Regions from separate parts of the Buttiauxella sp. AC142 genome, predicted to be linked through region 1. Evidence: predicted binding sites of a transcription regulator. Region 1 holds the regulator's gene; each other region holds the start of a gene.
The links. Region 1 encodes CRP, which controls carbon source genes, mostly activating them, when cyclic AMP is high. Its sites were predicted from a motif close to ATGTGANNNNNNTCACAT; they were not measured.
Positions count from the first base shown of each region.

Region 2: a site for CRP is predicted at 2,890-2,907, ahead of deoC (deoxyribose-phosphate aldolase). Genes of this name have one in related genera too.
Region 3: a site for CRP is predicted at 1,967-1,984, ahead of garD (galactarate dehydratase). Genes of this name have one in related genera too.

Region 1 covers NZ_CEEDCH010000001.1:4,140,286-4,145,613, forward strand. Annotated here, with positions in the region: gene AC0IWZ_RS19345 (hydrolase) at 1-563, shown strand, start outside; gene AC0IWZ_RS19350 (YheU family protein) at 565-783, shown strand; gene AC0IWZ_RS19355 (phosphoribulokinase) at 856-1,728, shown strand; gene AC0IWZ_RS19360 (OsmC family protein) at 1,758-2,162, opposite strand; gene crp (cAMP-activated global transcriptional regulator CRP) at 2,477-3,109, shown strand; gene AC0IWZ_RS19370 (YccS/YhfK family putative transporter) at 3,300-5,328, shown strand, end outside.
Region 2 covers NZ_CEEDCH010000001.1:3,866,376-3,871,703, forward strand. Annotated here, with positions in the region: gene deoB (phosphopentomutase) at 1-622, opposite strand, end outside; gene deoA (thymidine phosphorylase) at 696-2,015, opposite strand; gene deoC (deoxyribose-phosphate aldolase) at 2,075-2,854, opposite strand; gene AC0IWZ_RS17920 (NupC/NupG family nucleoside CNT transporter) at 3,092-4,369, opposite strand; gene AC0IWZ_RS17925 (TatD family hydrolase) at 4,536-5,315, opposite strand; gene AC0IWZ_RS17930 (patatin-like phospholipase family protein) at 5,312-5,328, opposite strand, start outside.
Region 3 covers NZ_CEEDCH010000001.1:343,708-349,035, forward strand. Annotated here, with positions in the region: gene AC0IWZ_RS01555 (LysR family transcriptional regulator) at 1-242, shown strand, start outside; gene garD (galactarate dehydratase) at 293-1,864, opposite strand; gene AC0IWZ_RS01565 (MFS transporter) at 2,262-3,593, shown strand; gene garL (2-dehydro-3-deoxyglucarate aldolase) at 3,631-4,401, shown strand; gene garR (2-hydroxy-3-oxopropionate reductase) at 4,429-5,319, shown strand.

The DNA.
Region 1 (5,328 bases):
GGTTTTCCCTCGGCGGGAACATGCTCGCTTGTTTATTGGCTAAACAAGGTGCTGACTGCACGCTACAGGCCGGTGTCATAGTTTCAGCCCCTCTGATGCTGGAACATTGCAGCGCACATATCGAAAAAGGATTCTCGCGCGTTTATCAGCACTATCTTTTGAATCTGCTGAAGAAAAATGCCGCGCGCAAGCTCAGAAGCTATCCGGGCACTCTACCTGTTGATCTGCGCCAGCTTAAAGGAATGCGCCGCCTGCGTGAGTTTGACAATTTGATCACTTCAAAAATTCACGGCTTTGCTGATGCTCTCGACTACTACCGTCAATGCAGCGCGATGCCGTTACTGCCACAAATCAAAACCCGGACGCTAATCATCCACGCCAAAGATGACCCGTTTATGGATCATCATGTGATCCCGGATAAAGCCATATTGCCTGCTAATATCGAATACCAACTTACGCGCTACGGTGGGCATGTTGGGTTTGTTGGTGGGACGTTACGCCGCCCTGAAATGTGGCTTGAGCAACGCATCCCGCAATGGCTGTCTCAATTTTTGGACCAGTAATATGATGATTCCCTGGCAAGACCTGCCTCCCGAAACGCTTGATAATCTGATTGAATCCTTTGTATTACGAGAAGGCACAGATTATGGTGAACAAGAGCGCTCACTTGAGCAAAAGGTGGCTGATGTTAAGCGCCAACTGCAAAGTGGTGAAGCGGTACTGGTATGGTCAGAACTTCATGAAACGGTGAATATCATGGCTCGCGGGCAATTTCGCGGCTAAGCCTGCCTATACTGCATAATACAACTGCCTTCACCCAACCAAACTTGCTACTACCCATGGAGTTGTTGCCTTATGTCAGCCAAACATCCGGTTATTGCCGTAACAGGTTCCAGCGGCGCGGGAACGACCACCACCAGCATCGCCTTCCGTAAAATCTTCCAGCAATTAAACCTACGTGCAGCTGAAGTTGAAGGCGACAGTTTCCATCGTTTCACCCGTCCTGAAATGGATATGGCGATTCGTAAAGCGCGTGACCTTGGCCGTCATATCAGCTACTTCGGGCCGGAAGCCAACGACTTTGGCTTGCTTGAACAAACGTTTATTGAATACGGCAAAACCGGGCAGGGTAAATCACGTAAATATCTTCATACCTATGATGAAGCCGTACCCTGGAATCAGATTCCCGGCACGTTTACTCCGTGGCAGCCGTTACCAGAACCGACTGATGTTTTGTTTTATGAAGGCTTGCATGGCGGAGTCGTTACCCCGCAGCACGACGTCGCCAATGCCGTCGATTTACTGGTTGGCGTAGTGCCGATTGTAAACCTGGAGTGGATTCAAAAACTGGTGCGCGACACCAGCGAGCGCGGTCATTCCCGTGAAGCGGTAATGGATTCCGTCGTGCGTTCGATGGACGATTACATCAACTACATCACGCCGCAGTTTTCCCGCACGCACATCAACTTCCAACGCGTACCGACGGTAGATACCTCTAACCCGTTTGCCGCACGCGGTATTCCGTCATTAGATGAAAGTTTTGTCGTGATTCATTTTCGCGGTCTGGATGATATCGACTTCCCGTATTTGCTCGCCATGCTGCAAGGCTCATTTATTTCCCACATCAATACATTAGTGGTGCCGGGCGGCAAGATGGGACTGGCAATGGAGTTGATCATGACGCCGTTGGTTAAGCGCCTGGCGGAAGGAAGAAATATCAATAATTAGGGCGGCTAAACACCGCCCTTTTCTTCACTCTAGCTTTCAATCACTTCGTAGCTATGGGTGATGTTTACGGCTTTTTCCAGCATCAACGCAACGGAACAGTACTTCTCAGCAGACAAGTCTACCGCACGCGAAACTGCATTATCTTTCAATTCTTTGCCTGTCACAATGAAATGCAGATTGATATGTGTGAACAGACGCGGGGCTTCTTCGCGGCGCTCAGAGGTCAGTTTCACTTCACAATCCGTCACGTTGTAGCGGCCTTTTTGCAAAATAGAAACTACGTCGATTGCGCTACAACCACCAGCGGACATCAGAACCATTTCCATCGGACTGGGTGCTTTATCGCCAGAATTACCGTCCATCAGAATCTGGTGTCCAGAAGCGGACTCCCCAAGGAAGGTTAACCCTTCAACCCACTTCACTCGTGCTTGCATGTTACTTCTCCCGTTGAAAAAATTGTCTTTCAGAGTACGCAGATTCAGCAAATCTGGCAATGGAAGGCGACCTGCGTCAAGCTGAAACGAGACAATAGGAGACACTTGTCAAAAGCTATGCTAAAACAATCCAGATGCTACATCGATACATTGACGTTATGCATGTATGCAGAGGACATCACTAATTACAGGCAGCAAGAATGACTTGCATGCCATCTCCCCAAGGTGGGGAATATTCTAATACTTGCAACGCCAGACAGGATGTTTAGCGTCCTGTCGTTGGTAGCCAGTTATAAAACAGAGGATAACCGCGCATGGTGCTTGGCAAACCGCAAACAGACCCGACTCTCGAATGGTTCTTGTCCCATTGCCACATTCATAAGTATCCATCGAAGAGCACACTGATTCACCAGGGTGAAAAGGCTGAGACGCTGTATTACATCGTCAAGGGTTCTGTGGCTGTTCTGATCAAAGATGAAGAGGGCAAGGAAATGATCCTCTCCTATCTGAATCAGGGCGATTTCATTGGCGAGTTAGGGCTGTTCGAAGAAGGTCAGGAACGTAGTGCTTGGGTTCGTGCTAAAAGTGCCTGCGAAGTGGCTGAAATTTCATATAAAAAATTCCGCCAGCTGATTCAGGTCAATCCAGATATCCTGATGCGCCTGTCTTCACAGATGGCTAGTCGTCTGCAAGTTACATCTGAGAAAGTGGGTAACCTGGCATTCCTGGATGTGACTGGTCGTATCGCGCAGACACTGCTGAACCTGGCTAAACAGCCTGATGCAATGACCCACCCGGACGGTATGCAGATAAAAATTACCCGTCAGGAAATCGGTCAGATCGTGGGTTGCTCTCGCGAAACCGTTGGTCGTATCTTGAAAATGCTGGAAGATCAAAATCTGATCTCTGCTCACGGTAAAACGATCGTCGTTTACGGCACTCGTTAATCTCCGTCTCAAAAATGGCGTGTTGCTTCATAACACGCCTTTTTTGTCTCTAAAAAACTAAATCCGAAACCCGATTAATTGAAGTTGCAGCAAGGCAGCAAGTGAGTTCATCCCGATGAGCTTACTCAAGTAAGTGATTCGGGTGAATGAACGCAGCTAACGCCGCTGCAGCTTTAAGTAAGAAGGGTTTATGTGGCGAAGACTGATCTACCATCCTGAAGTTAACTACGCACTGCGGCAAACGCTGGTGCTGTGCCTTCCGGTGGCAGTAGGTTTGCTCTTTGGCAATCTCCAGTCCGGCCTGCTTTTCTCTTTAGTCCCTGCCTGCTGCAACATTGCAGGACTTGATACTCCCCATAAACGCTTCTTCAAACGCCTGATCGTCGGCGGTAGCCTGTTTGCCGTCAGCAGTTTGATCATGCAGCTTTTATTGCTTTATACCTCAGTGCCGTTGCCGGTGATATTGGCCGTAATGGCGCTATTGCTGGGCGTCACAGCCGAAATCAGCTCCCTGCACGCTCGTCTGCTTCCCGCCTCACTCATTGCCGCGATCTTTACACTCAGCATGGCGGGGAATATGCCCATCTGGAAGCCAATGCTGCTGTATGTCAGCGGTACAATTTGGTACGGCGTGTTTAACTGGTTTTGGTTCTGGATGTGGCGCGAGCAGCCACTGCGCGAATCATTAAGCCTGCTCTATCGCCAACTGGCGGATTACTGCGAAGCCAAATATGGCATGCTAACGCAGCATACCGACCCTGAAAAAGCGCTGCCTCCGCTGCTGGCGCGTCAACAAAAAGCCGTTGATTTAATCACTATTTGCTACCAGCAATTACACATGCTGGCAGCGAATCAGCAAAACGGCTACAAGCGATTACTGCGCGCGTTTCAGGTCGCTCTGGATTTACAAGAACACATTTCCGTCAGCCTCCACCAACCTGCCGAAGTGCAAAAGCTGGTTGAGAAAAGTCACGCTGAAGCCGTGATTCGCTGGAACGCGCAGACCATTGCAGCGCGTTTACGCGTGCTGGCTGACGACATTCTTTATCATCGGTTCCCACAGCGTTTCACGATGGATAAACAGATTGATGCCCTTGAGAAAATCGCGCGTCAAAATCCGGATAACCCGGTTGGGCAATTTTGCCATTATCACTTCAGTCGGATTGGCCGTGTTTTACGCACCCAGCGCCCGTTGTATATCCGTGATTTGATGGAAGACCGGCAGCGTCGCTTGCCACTTTGGGCAGCACTGAAAAGCTATTTATCTTTGAAATCCGCCGCGCTGCGTAACGCCGCCAGATTAGGTGTAATGCTGACCATCGCCAGTATTTTGGGGGGGTTTTTACATCTGCCTAAACCTTACTGGATTTTGATGACGGTAATGTTTGTGACGCAAAACGGCTATGGCGCGACCCGGGTGAGAATTCTTCACCGGTCGGCAGGCACCATTGCAGGTTTAGCGATAGCGGGCATCGCGCTGCACTTCCACTTTCCGCAAGATATCGCGCTGGCCGCGATGTTGATCATTACGCTGGTCAGCTATTTGTTCATTCGTAAGAGTTACGGTTGGGCGACAATTGGCTTTACCGTCACGGCGGTTTACACCCTGCAACTCATCACCCTCAGCGCCGAGCAGTACATCGTTCCGCGCTTAATAGATACGCTGCTCGGCTGCCTGATTGCCTTTGGTGGCATGGTGTGGCTGTGGCCACAGTGGCAAAGTGGTTTACTGCGCCAGAACGCCCACGATGCTCTGGAGCGCGATCAGGATGCGATTCGCCTGATTCTGAGCAGCGACCCGGAACCCACCCCGCTGGCGTATTCGCGAATGAGGGTCAACCAGGCGCACAATGCCTTATTCAACTCGCTCAACCAGGCGATGCAGGAACCTGGATTTAACTCGCACTATCTTGCCGATATGAAACTATGGGTGACGCACAGCCAGTTTATCGTCGAACACATCAATGCGATGACCACACTTGCCCGCGAGCACAACATGTTGACGCCGGATCTCGCCCAGCGTTATTTGCAATCGTGTGAAATTGCGCTGCAACGATGCCAGCAGCGGCTTCAATATGATGGGCCTGGGGAAACCAATGATGCGAATATTCTCGACCCGCTGGAAGGGCTTCCGAGCGGGCCGCTAAGTACCATGGAACAACATTTACAGCGGGTGTTGGGCCACCTCAGCACCATGCATACCATTTCTTCGGTTGCAT
Region 2 (5,328 bases), 270 kb from region 1:
TGTTGTAGCCGCCTTCGGTCAACTCTTCACGGGCGATTTCGCACAGCTCGTAGAGTTTATCCAGGCCGTAGGTTTCTTCGTGACAGGCAATCTGGAACACGGAGTCAGCAGAGGTATAGAAAATCGGCTTGCCGGTTTTCATATGCTCTTCGCCCAACTCATCCAAAATCACCGTACCGGAAGAGTGGCAGTTACCGAGGTAACCCGGCAGATTTGCACGCTTAACCAGTTTATCCAGCAGTTCTTGCGGGAAGCTGTTTTGAGTGTCCGAGAAGTAGCCCCAGTCAAACAGCACAGGAACACCGGCGATTTCCCAGTGACCAGACGGCGTATCTTTACCTGATGACAGTTCATGCGCCCAACCGTATGCCCCGATAACTTCTGCGTTACCGTCCATACCTGCCGGGATTTTACCGGTAGAACCTTCGGCGGCTTTCACCAGACCCAGACGGGTGAGGTTTGGCAAACTCAGCGGGCCTTTACGGCCTTTGTCTGCTTCGCCTTTGGCACACGCCTGCGCAATGTGCCCGAAAGTATCAGAGCCTACATCGCCAAATTTTGCTGCATCTTCTGTTGCGCCGATACCGAAAGAGTCCAGCACCATAATAAATGCACGTTTCATAATTTCTCCTGCGTCATTGCGCCTGAAACGCCCGTAAGCGTTTCAAAAAGTGATCAGATCAGTATGCCAGCATTTAGCTGATACGGCGATATACAACTGGCGTTTCTGCGGGCTGTGTATCGTTCACTTTGATTGCCGCTTTTACCGCTCGAGCGGCTTCCTGCCATTGGTTTTCGCTGGCGGCGTGAATAATGGCCAACGGGCGAGTGGTGTCAACGCTGTCGCCCAGACGAGCCATATCAGTGAAGCCCACGCTGTAATCAATGGTGTCAGATGCCTGACGACGACCACCGCCCATGGAAACCACCGCCATGCCTAAAGCACGGGTGTCCATTTCGCCCACGAAACCTGCACGATCGGCATAAACAGCTTTGCTCAGTACCGCAGTTGGCAGATATTTCGCATAGTTTTCGACGAAGTCGGCCGGGCCTTTTTGCGCCGCAACCATGCGACCAAAGACTTCAGCCGCTTTACCGTTATCAAGCACCGCTTGCAGTTTCTGACGTGCTTCGGCGTCATCTTTTGCCAGATTGCCGGAAAGCAGCATCTCCACGCACAGCGCCATGGTGACTTCATGCAGACGCGGGTTAACGTATTCACCGGTCAGGAACTGCACCGCTTCGCGAACTTCCACCGCATTACCCGCGCTGGAAGCCAGCACCTGGTTCATGTCAGTCAGCAGCGCTGTGGTTTTCACGCCTGCGCCGTTCGCCACGCCGACAATCGCTTCGGCGAGTAATTCAGAAAGCTCATACGTTGGCATAAATGCGCCGCTGCCGACTTTCACGTCCATAACCAAAGCATCCAGGCCTTCGGCAAGTTTCTTCGCCAGAATCGATGCAGTGATGAGAGGAATGGAATCTACGGTCGCGGTAATGTCACGCGTGGCGTAGAAACGTTTGTCAGCCGGTGCCAACGAATTTGTCTGGCCGATAATCGCCACACCGACATTTTTGATGATGTCGCGGAAACGGTTATCGTCCGGGAAAATATCAAAGCCTGGGATTGCTTCGAGTTTATCAAGCGTACCACCAGTGTGGCCTAAACCACGGCCAGAAATCATTGGGATGTAGCCGCCACATGCCGCCACCATTGGGCCAAGCATTAAGGACGTCACATCACCCACGCCGCCCGTTGAGTGTTTATCAACGATGGGGCCGTTCAGATTAAGGCTCTTCCAGTCCAGCACGGTTCCTGAATCTCGCATCGCCATGGTCAGTGATACGCGTTCTGGCATAGTCATGTCGTGGAAGAAAATGGTCATTGCAAGTGCTGCAATTTGCCCTTCGGAGATGGTGTTATCGCGAATACCATTAATGAAGAAACGAATTTCATCATCACTAAGCGCATGACCATCACGTTTTTTACGAATAATTTCTTGAGCGAGGAACAAGGTAACCCCCTGAGTTCATCAGGTGAAATGCGGCGGGGAAACCGCCGCAAAGGAAGAGATTAGTAGCCGCTAGCGCTTTTGCCGTCGCCGTGACCCAGAGCTTTTAACAGACTCGCGAGCAGGCTGGATGCACCAAAGCGGTAGTGACGGGAATCCGCCCAGTCAGCACCAAACAGATCGTCTGCAATTGACAGGAACAGTGCTGCATCTTCAGCAGTACGCACGCCGCCCGCAGGTTTGAAACCAACCGTTTTCGCGACGCCCATATCACGAATCACTTCCATCATGATGCGAGCGCTTTCTGGTGTAGCGTTGACAGGCACTTTACCAGTAGAAGTTTTGATGAAATCAGCACCTGCTTTGATAGAGATTTCAGATGCTTTGCGAATCAGTGCTTCTTCTTTCAGCTCACCGGTTTCGATGATCACTTTCAGCAGAACGTTCGCCGCTGCACAAGCTTCTTTGCAGGCTTTCACCAGCTCAAAACCGACTTGCTCGTTACCGGCGATCAACGCACGGTATGGGAACACAACGTCAACTTCATCCGCACCGTAAGCGATAGCCGCACGAGTTTCCGCCAGGGCGATTTCGATATCATCGTTGCCATGCGGGAAGTTGGTGACGGTCGCAATACGGATATCAGGCGTACCCTGTGCATTCAGAGTTTTACGCGCAATGGGAATGAAGCGCGGATAAATACAAATCGCCGCAGTATTACCCACCGCTGTTTTGGCCTGATGGCAAAGTGCGATCACTTTTTCATTGGTGTCATCGTCATTCAGGGTAGTCAGGTCCATCAATTTCAGGGCGCGTAAGCTGCTTGCAGTTAAATCGGTCATAACACTCTCCAACAAAAGATATAGAATCAGTTGCGATGTTATAATTATAACATTCACAATCCTGATGGTTTTGTGTATAGCATCACAAAAGCCAAAGATGTAATTACATGCTTTCTACAGTATATGTGATTTAACAACGTTGGATAACGTAAAAATGCCGTTCAAAAATAAAAAATGGCCGACGCAAGCGTCAGCCATTGATTTCACAGGGATGTTATAATTTTAACATCGCCGTTTTTATAGTGACAGGAAGACCCCGGCAATGGTTGCACTCATCAGGTTAGACAATGTACCTGCGGCGACCGCTTTCAGACCCAACTGCGCGATTTCATGACGACGGTTTGGCGCCATGCTTCCCAGGCCACCAATCAGAATGGCGATAGAAGAAAGGTTAGCAAAGCCACACAGTGCGAAGGAAATAATTGCTTTGGTGTGATCTGACAGAACTTGCAGGCCAGCTGCCGCAACGGTTGCATCATCTTTCAGGTATTCACCGAAGTTCAGATACGCAACAAATTCGTTGATGATAAGTTTCTGACCGATGAAGGAACCCGCGACATTCGCTTCACTCCATGGCACACCGATAACCCACGCCAGCGGTGAGAACACCCAGCCCAGAATCAATTCCATAGACAGTTGCGGGTAGTTGAACCAGCCGCCAATGCCAGAAAGCATACCGTTGAGCAGGGCAATCAACGCCACAAACGCCAACAACATTGCGCCCACGTTCAGGGCCAGTTGCATACCTGACGCCGCACCTGATGCCGCTGCATCCAGCACGTTTGCCGGGCGATCCGGATCGTTTTTCATTGATTCCAGTTCAGGCGCATCGTTTGGCGTTTCAGTTTCAGGCAGGATGATTTTAGCGAACAGCAAGCCGCCAGGTGCCGCCATGAAGGACGCGGCAATCAGGTATTCCAGTGGAACACCCATTTGCGCGTAACCTGCCAGAACGGAACCAGCAACAGATGCCAGACCACCACACATGACAGCGAACAATTCTGAACGCGTCATGGTCGCGATATAAGGACGAACCACCAGCGGAGCTTCAGTCTGGCCCACAAAGATGTTTGCAGTTGCGGACAGAGATTCGGTGCGAGAGGTTTTCAGAACCTTGCGCAGGCCGCCGCCCAGAATGCGAATAACTAACTGCATGATGCCCAGGTAATACAGCACAGCAATCAGTGAGGAGAAGAAGACGATAATTGGCAGAACGCGCAATGCGAAGACAAAGCCACCGCCGCCAAAGACTTCGAACATTTTGTCCGAAACCAGTCCACCAAACAGGAAAGAGATACCCGCGTTACCGTAACCGATAACGTTCGCCACCCCTTCGGACATGGCCAACAACACTTTACGACCAACCGGAACATAAAGAATTAAGGCACCGATACCGACTTGAATGATCCAGGCGCCAATAACAGTGCGAAGATTAATCGCTTTGCGATTACTGGAAAGTAAAACGGCGATCAGCAGCAGAACGATCATGCCGATCAAACCCATGAGTATTTGCATACAGAATCCCTGTGTATAAGTTGAAAAAGGAAAGTGATCTTAAAGCCCTTAGCGGGCGGGATTATAGCGGCAGGGAGACCAGGAAATGGAATGGCAATCACGTATTTATAGACATTCACAGAAACGTTTGTCTTATAAAGTGAGCTGCGTCACATTTTGTTACTGACTATTTCCATTTGAATAATTCATCGCAGTTATGAACTATCGCGTTCGCGATAACTTCGGGAGGTTCTGAACGCAATGTACAAAGCGTCTGAAAAACGTCGGCAATTCGTTCCGGTCGATTAGGTTGCCCCTGCCAGCCGTTAAGCGGCATATCGGGTGCATCCGTTTCCAGCACCAGAGCGCTAAGGGGTAAGCGTGCTATAACATCGCGCGTTTTACTGGCGCGTGGGTAAGTGATCGTTCCACCCACACCAATTTTGTAACCCATCGCCACAAAACGCTCGGCCTGTTGCAGGCTGCCCGAGAACCCATGTACCACACCGGTGCGCGGTAAATTATGGCGTTTTAAATGCGCGGCAAGTTTGTCGTGCGTGCGACGAGAGTGAAGAATGACCGGCAAATCATAGCGTTTTGCCAGTTTTAGCTGTGCATCCAGCATTGCTTCTTGTTTATCAAAAAGTGGATTTTCCATATACAGATCAAGCCCAATCTCACCGATAGCGACCAGTTTAGGTGGCCGTTGTTGCAGGTGATGTTCGAGTAAGGCCAGCGACGCATCCTGGTGCTTATGAATCACAATTGGATGCAAACCCACTGCGGCATAGAGCGCCGGGTAGTTGTCTGCCAGCGCCAGCACCGTACTAAACCGATCGGCTTCGATTGCCGGAACAATGATTTTTGTTACGCCCGCTTGCGCGGCAAGTGAGATGCTGTTGGCTTCATCATCGCTAAACGGCGGGAAATCGAAATGACAATGGGTATCGTAAAAGGTCATTGTCACGCCGTATCCTCGT
Region 3 (5,328 bases), 3.8 Mb from region 1:
CTGCGTTGGCAGTGGCTCAGGCGTCGGATCTGGTGGCGTTGGTGCCAGCGACTTTCTTGCTCAATCAGCCGGGGTTATATGGCAATTCCGGGGAAGCGCGGCTCCATGTTTTTGAGCTGCCGGTGAAAACCAATGAGATTACGGTGTCGTTGATGTGGCACCCGCGTTCGGAAGCCGACCCGGCGCATCGCTGGTTGCGGCAGTTGGTGTTAAAGGTTTGCCGCGAGAAAGTGCCGGGATAGCGGTTGTAGGGCGGATAAGCGTTAGCGTCATCCGCCATTTGTGAATCAAATCAGGTCACTGGTGCCGGGTTGAAAACGGCTAATGCGTTGTGAAGCCCCCACTGATCCGAGAAGGTTTTCTTACGTCCACTCGCCACATCCAAAATAAATTCAAACAACTCCCAGCCGACATCCTCAATGGTTGCTTCACCGGTGGCGATGGTGCCTGCGTTGATATCCATTAAGTCGTACCAACGGTTTGCCAGTGCGGTGCGGGTGGCCATTTTAATCACCGGGACTGCCAGCAAGCCGTATGGCGTTCCGCGACCGGTAGTGAACACTTGCACTGTAATGCCGGAAGCCACCTGCTGTGTGCCACAAACGAAATCACTGGCTGGTGTGGCGGCGTAAATCAGGCCGCGTTTGGTTGGGCGTTGACCCGGCGAAAGCACTTCGACAATCGCGCTCTGGCCAGATTTAGCAATGGAACCGAGGGCTTTTTCCACCACATTTGCCAGGCCGCCTTTTTTGTTTCCAGGAGAGGGGTTGGCGCTACGGTCGGTTTTGCCCATGTCCAGATAGTTGTCATACCATTCCATCTCTTCGAGCAGGCGCTTGCCGACTTCTTCGTTGATGGCACGTGGCGTTAACAGGTGGATGGCATCGCGCACTTCGGTGACTTCCGAGAACATCACCGTGGCGCCGCAGCGTACCAGGAGATCTGATGCGTAACCGACAGCCGGGTTAGCGGTCACGCCGGAGAAAGCATCGCTGCCGCCACATTGCATACCGACTACCAGTTCAGAAGCTGGGCAGGTTTCGCGCTGGCGTTTATTCAGATTGGCGAGATGGCGCTCGGCGACGTTAAGAATATCTTCGACCATTGATTTAAAGCCGACGTGGTGTTCGTCTTGCAGACGCACGATGCTGGCGTCGCCAACATTAATCGACTGCACGTCATCGGTGCCTTCCAGCAGGCGCTCCGGCTGCAACTTCTCGCAGCCGAGGCCAATGACCATAATTTCGCCGCCAAAGTTCGGATTCAGGGCGATGTTATGAATGGTGCGAATGGGAATGACTGCCGCAGGTGCGTTGATCGCCACACCACAGCCGTACAGGTGATTCAGCCCGACCACGCCGTCCACATTGGGGTATTTCGGCAGTAAATCACGTTCAATAATTTTGATGACGTAATCCACCACGCCTGCGACGCAATGCACGCTGGTGGTGATGCCAAGCAGGTTTTTGGTGCCGACGCTGCCATCCGCGTTGCGATAGCCTTCAAAAGTGTAGCCTTCCAGCGGTGGCAATGGCTCAGGCACTTTGGTTGCCAGTGGCAGGGTGTGAAGCGGTGGGGCTTTTGGCAATTCCACCAATGATTCGTCAATCCAGCTACCGCGTGGAATATCCCTTACTGCGTAGCCGATCACTTCCCCATAACGAATGATTTCACCGTGGGCAGGAATATCGACCAGAGCGGCTTTGTGACCTTGCGGGATATGTTCGATGAGTTCCAAACCATCCGGGAAACGCGTACCCGCTTTCAGGCCATTGTCATTAACAATAATAGCGACATTATCTGTCTCATGAACTTTTATATAAAACGACCCAGGGGGTTGTTGTTTAATTTCTATTTTTGACATTGTCGCTATTCTCCAGAATCAACCTGAATGTTAATTAAATAATTTTCTAATCGTGATTGTCTCACAAGCTAAATAAAGAATGTCAGGACACGAGAAATAAAAATGTGACGTTGATCACTTAATATCATGACGCCATATTGCATAGGGGGAGCAATCTATAAAATTGTGCAATACACCCCACAAACATGTGCATAGGTTTAACTATTAGATATTTTTAATGTTATCTATTGTGCATATGCCTAATGTCCATTTGTTCTGTGCTGGCTATACTGTGTTGCGAATGACAAACACCAGGTAAATTTCCAGAGCGGTATTATCCGAACAAATATTCGTGAGATAACGCTTTATATAAATAAAAAATCCTTGAATTAAGTACCCGCAACAGAGGATGTAGAAAATGATTTTAGATACAGCTGTGGACGCAAAAAAAGGGAAGCACACCCGCTACTTAATATTATTAATTATATTTATTGTGACGACGATTAACTATGCCGATCGCGCCACTCTTTCTATTGCGGGTACTGAAGTTGCTAAAGAATTACAGCTCAGTGCAATCTCAATGGGCTATATTTTCTCAGCTTTCGGCTGGGCTTACCTGCTGATGCAAATCCCTGGCGGATGGTTACTTGACCGCTACGGTTCGAAGAAAGTGTATACCTACAGTCTGTTCTTCTGGTCGCTGTTTACGTTCATGCAAGGTTTTGTGGATATGGTGCCGCTGGCGTATGCGGGTATTTCCATGTTCATCATGCGCTTTATGCTCGGTTTCTCCGAGGCGCCATCATTCCCGGCTAACGCCCGTATTGTGGCGGCCTGGTTCCCAACCAAAGAACGCGGTACCGCTTCTGCGATTTTTAACTCCGCACAGTATTTCTCCCTGGCACTGTTCTCTCCATTACTCGGCTGGCTGACCTTCGCATGGGGTTGGGAGCATGTGTTTACCGTGATGGGCGGAATCGGTTTTGTGCTGACTTTCCTGTGGGTGAAGTTTATTCACAACCCAACTGACCACCCTCGTATGTCTAAAGAAGAACTGGACTACATCACGAAAGGTGGCGCCGTGGTTGATATGGACCACAAAAAACCAGGTGCAGTGGTTGAAGGGCCAAAACTTCATTACATCAAGCAGTTGCTGACTAACCGCATGATGCTGGGCGTGTTCTTCGGTCAGTACTTTATCAATACCATCACCTGGTTCTTCCTGACATGGTTCCCGATTTACCTGGTGCAAGATAAAGGTATGTCGATTCTGAAAGTAGGCATGGTTGCTTCCATCCCGGCGCTGTGTGGTTTCGCCGGTGGCGTGTTGGGCGGCGTGTTCTCTGATTCGTTAATCAAACGCGGTTACTCACTGACCGTAGCTCGTAAGATACCGATTGTGCTCGGGATGCTACTCGCTTCCACCATCATTTTGTGTAACTACACCGATAGCACGGCACTGGTTGTCACGCTGATGGCATTCGCTTTCTTCGGTAAAGGTTTCGGTGCGCTGGGTTGGCCGGTTATCGCGGATACGGCACCAAAAGAGATGGTTGGCCTGTGCGGTGCAGTATTCAACGTGTTTGGTAACGTAGCGTCTATCGTGACTCCACTGGTGATTGGTTACCTGGTTTCTGAACTTCACTCCTTCAATGCGGCGCTGATCTTTGTTGGCTGTTCGGCGCTGATGGCAATGGTTTGTTATCTGTTCGTAGTGGGTGACATTAAACGTATGGAATTGCAGAAGTAATTCACTCAACGGATAACTGGATAAATAAGGGCAACAGATGAATACCAACGTTTTCCCCAATAAATTCAAAGCAGCGCTGGCAGCACACCAGACGCAAATTGGTTGCTGGTCAGCGCTGGCAAACCCTATCAGCACCGAAGTGCTGGGCCTGGCCGGGTTTGACTGGATTGTGCTGGATGGCGAACATGCGCCAAACGATATCACCACTTTTATTCCACAACTGATGGCGTTAAAAGGCAGCGAAAGTGCGGCAGTGGTTCGTGCGCCAACCAACGACCCGGTGGTCATCAAGCGTTTGCTGGATATCGGTTTCTACAACTTCCTGATTCCGTTTGTTGAAACTCAGGAAGAGGCGGCGCTGGCAGTGTCTTCAACCCGCTATCCGCCAGAAGGCATTCGCGGCGTGTCCGTTTCTCACCGCGCCAATATGTTTGGCACCGTGCCGGATTATTTTGCGCAGTCGAATAAGAACATCACGATTCTGGTGCAAATCGAGAGCCAGCAGGGCGTGGACAACGTTGATGCGATTGCCGCAACAGATGGCGTGGACGGGATTTTTGTTGGCCCAAGCGACCTGGCGGCGGCATTAGGACATTTAGGAAATGCCTCGCATCCGGAAGTGCAGCAATGCATCAAACACATCTTTGCCCGTGCTAAAGCTCACGGTAAACCGGCTGGCATTCTGGCTCCGGTTGAAGCCGACGCGCGTCGTTATATGGAATGGGGCGCCACCTTTGTGGCTGTGGGCAGTGATTTAGGCTGCTTCCGTTCAGCAACCCAGAAATTGGCTGATTCCTTTAAAAAATAACCACCACCTGAAAAGAGAGACTGAATTATGACACTGAAAGTTGGGTTTATTGGCCTGGGCATCATGGGCAAACCAATGAGTAAAAACCTCATCAAAGCCGGTTATTCACTGGTGGTTGCCGACCGTAATCCAGAGGTGATTGCTGAAATTATCGCAGCAGGTGCAGAAACTGCTGCTACCCCGAAAGAGATTGCCGAGCAGTGTGATGTGATTATCACCATGCTGCCAAACTCCCCGCACGTGAAAGAAGTGGCGCTGGGTGAGAACGGAATTATTGAAGGGGCGAAGCCGGGCACTGTGGTTATCGACATGAGTTCGATCGCACCGTTGGCGAGCCGCGAAATTAGCGAAGCGCTGAAAGCCAAAGGCATCGACATGCTGGATGCGCCAGTGAGCGGCGGCGAGCCAAAAGCGATTGAAGGCACCCTATCTGTAATGGTTGGCGGCGACAAAGCGATTTTCGACAAGTATTACGACCTGCTGAAATCTATGGCTGGTTCCGTGGTGCACACCGGTGATATCGGCGCAGGCAACGTCACCAAACTGGCAAACCAGGTGATTGTGGCGCTGAACATTGCGGCGATGTCTGAAGCATTGGTGCTGGCGACCAAAGCAGGTGTAAACCCAGAATTAGTCTTCCAGGCGATTCGTGGCGGCCTTGCGGGCAGCACCGTTCTGGAAGCGAAAGCGCCAATGGTTCTGGATCGTAACTTCAAGCCAGGTTTCCGTATCGACCTGCACATTAAAGATTTGGCAAACGCACTGGATACTTCCCACGGCGTGGGCGCGCAACTGCCACTGACGGCGGCGGTCATGGAAATGATGCAGGCGCTGCGTGCAGATGGCCACGGTAACGATGACCACAGCGCAATCGCGTGCTACTACGAAAAACTGGCGAAAGTAGAAGTCAGCAAATAAAGAGATGGG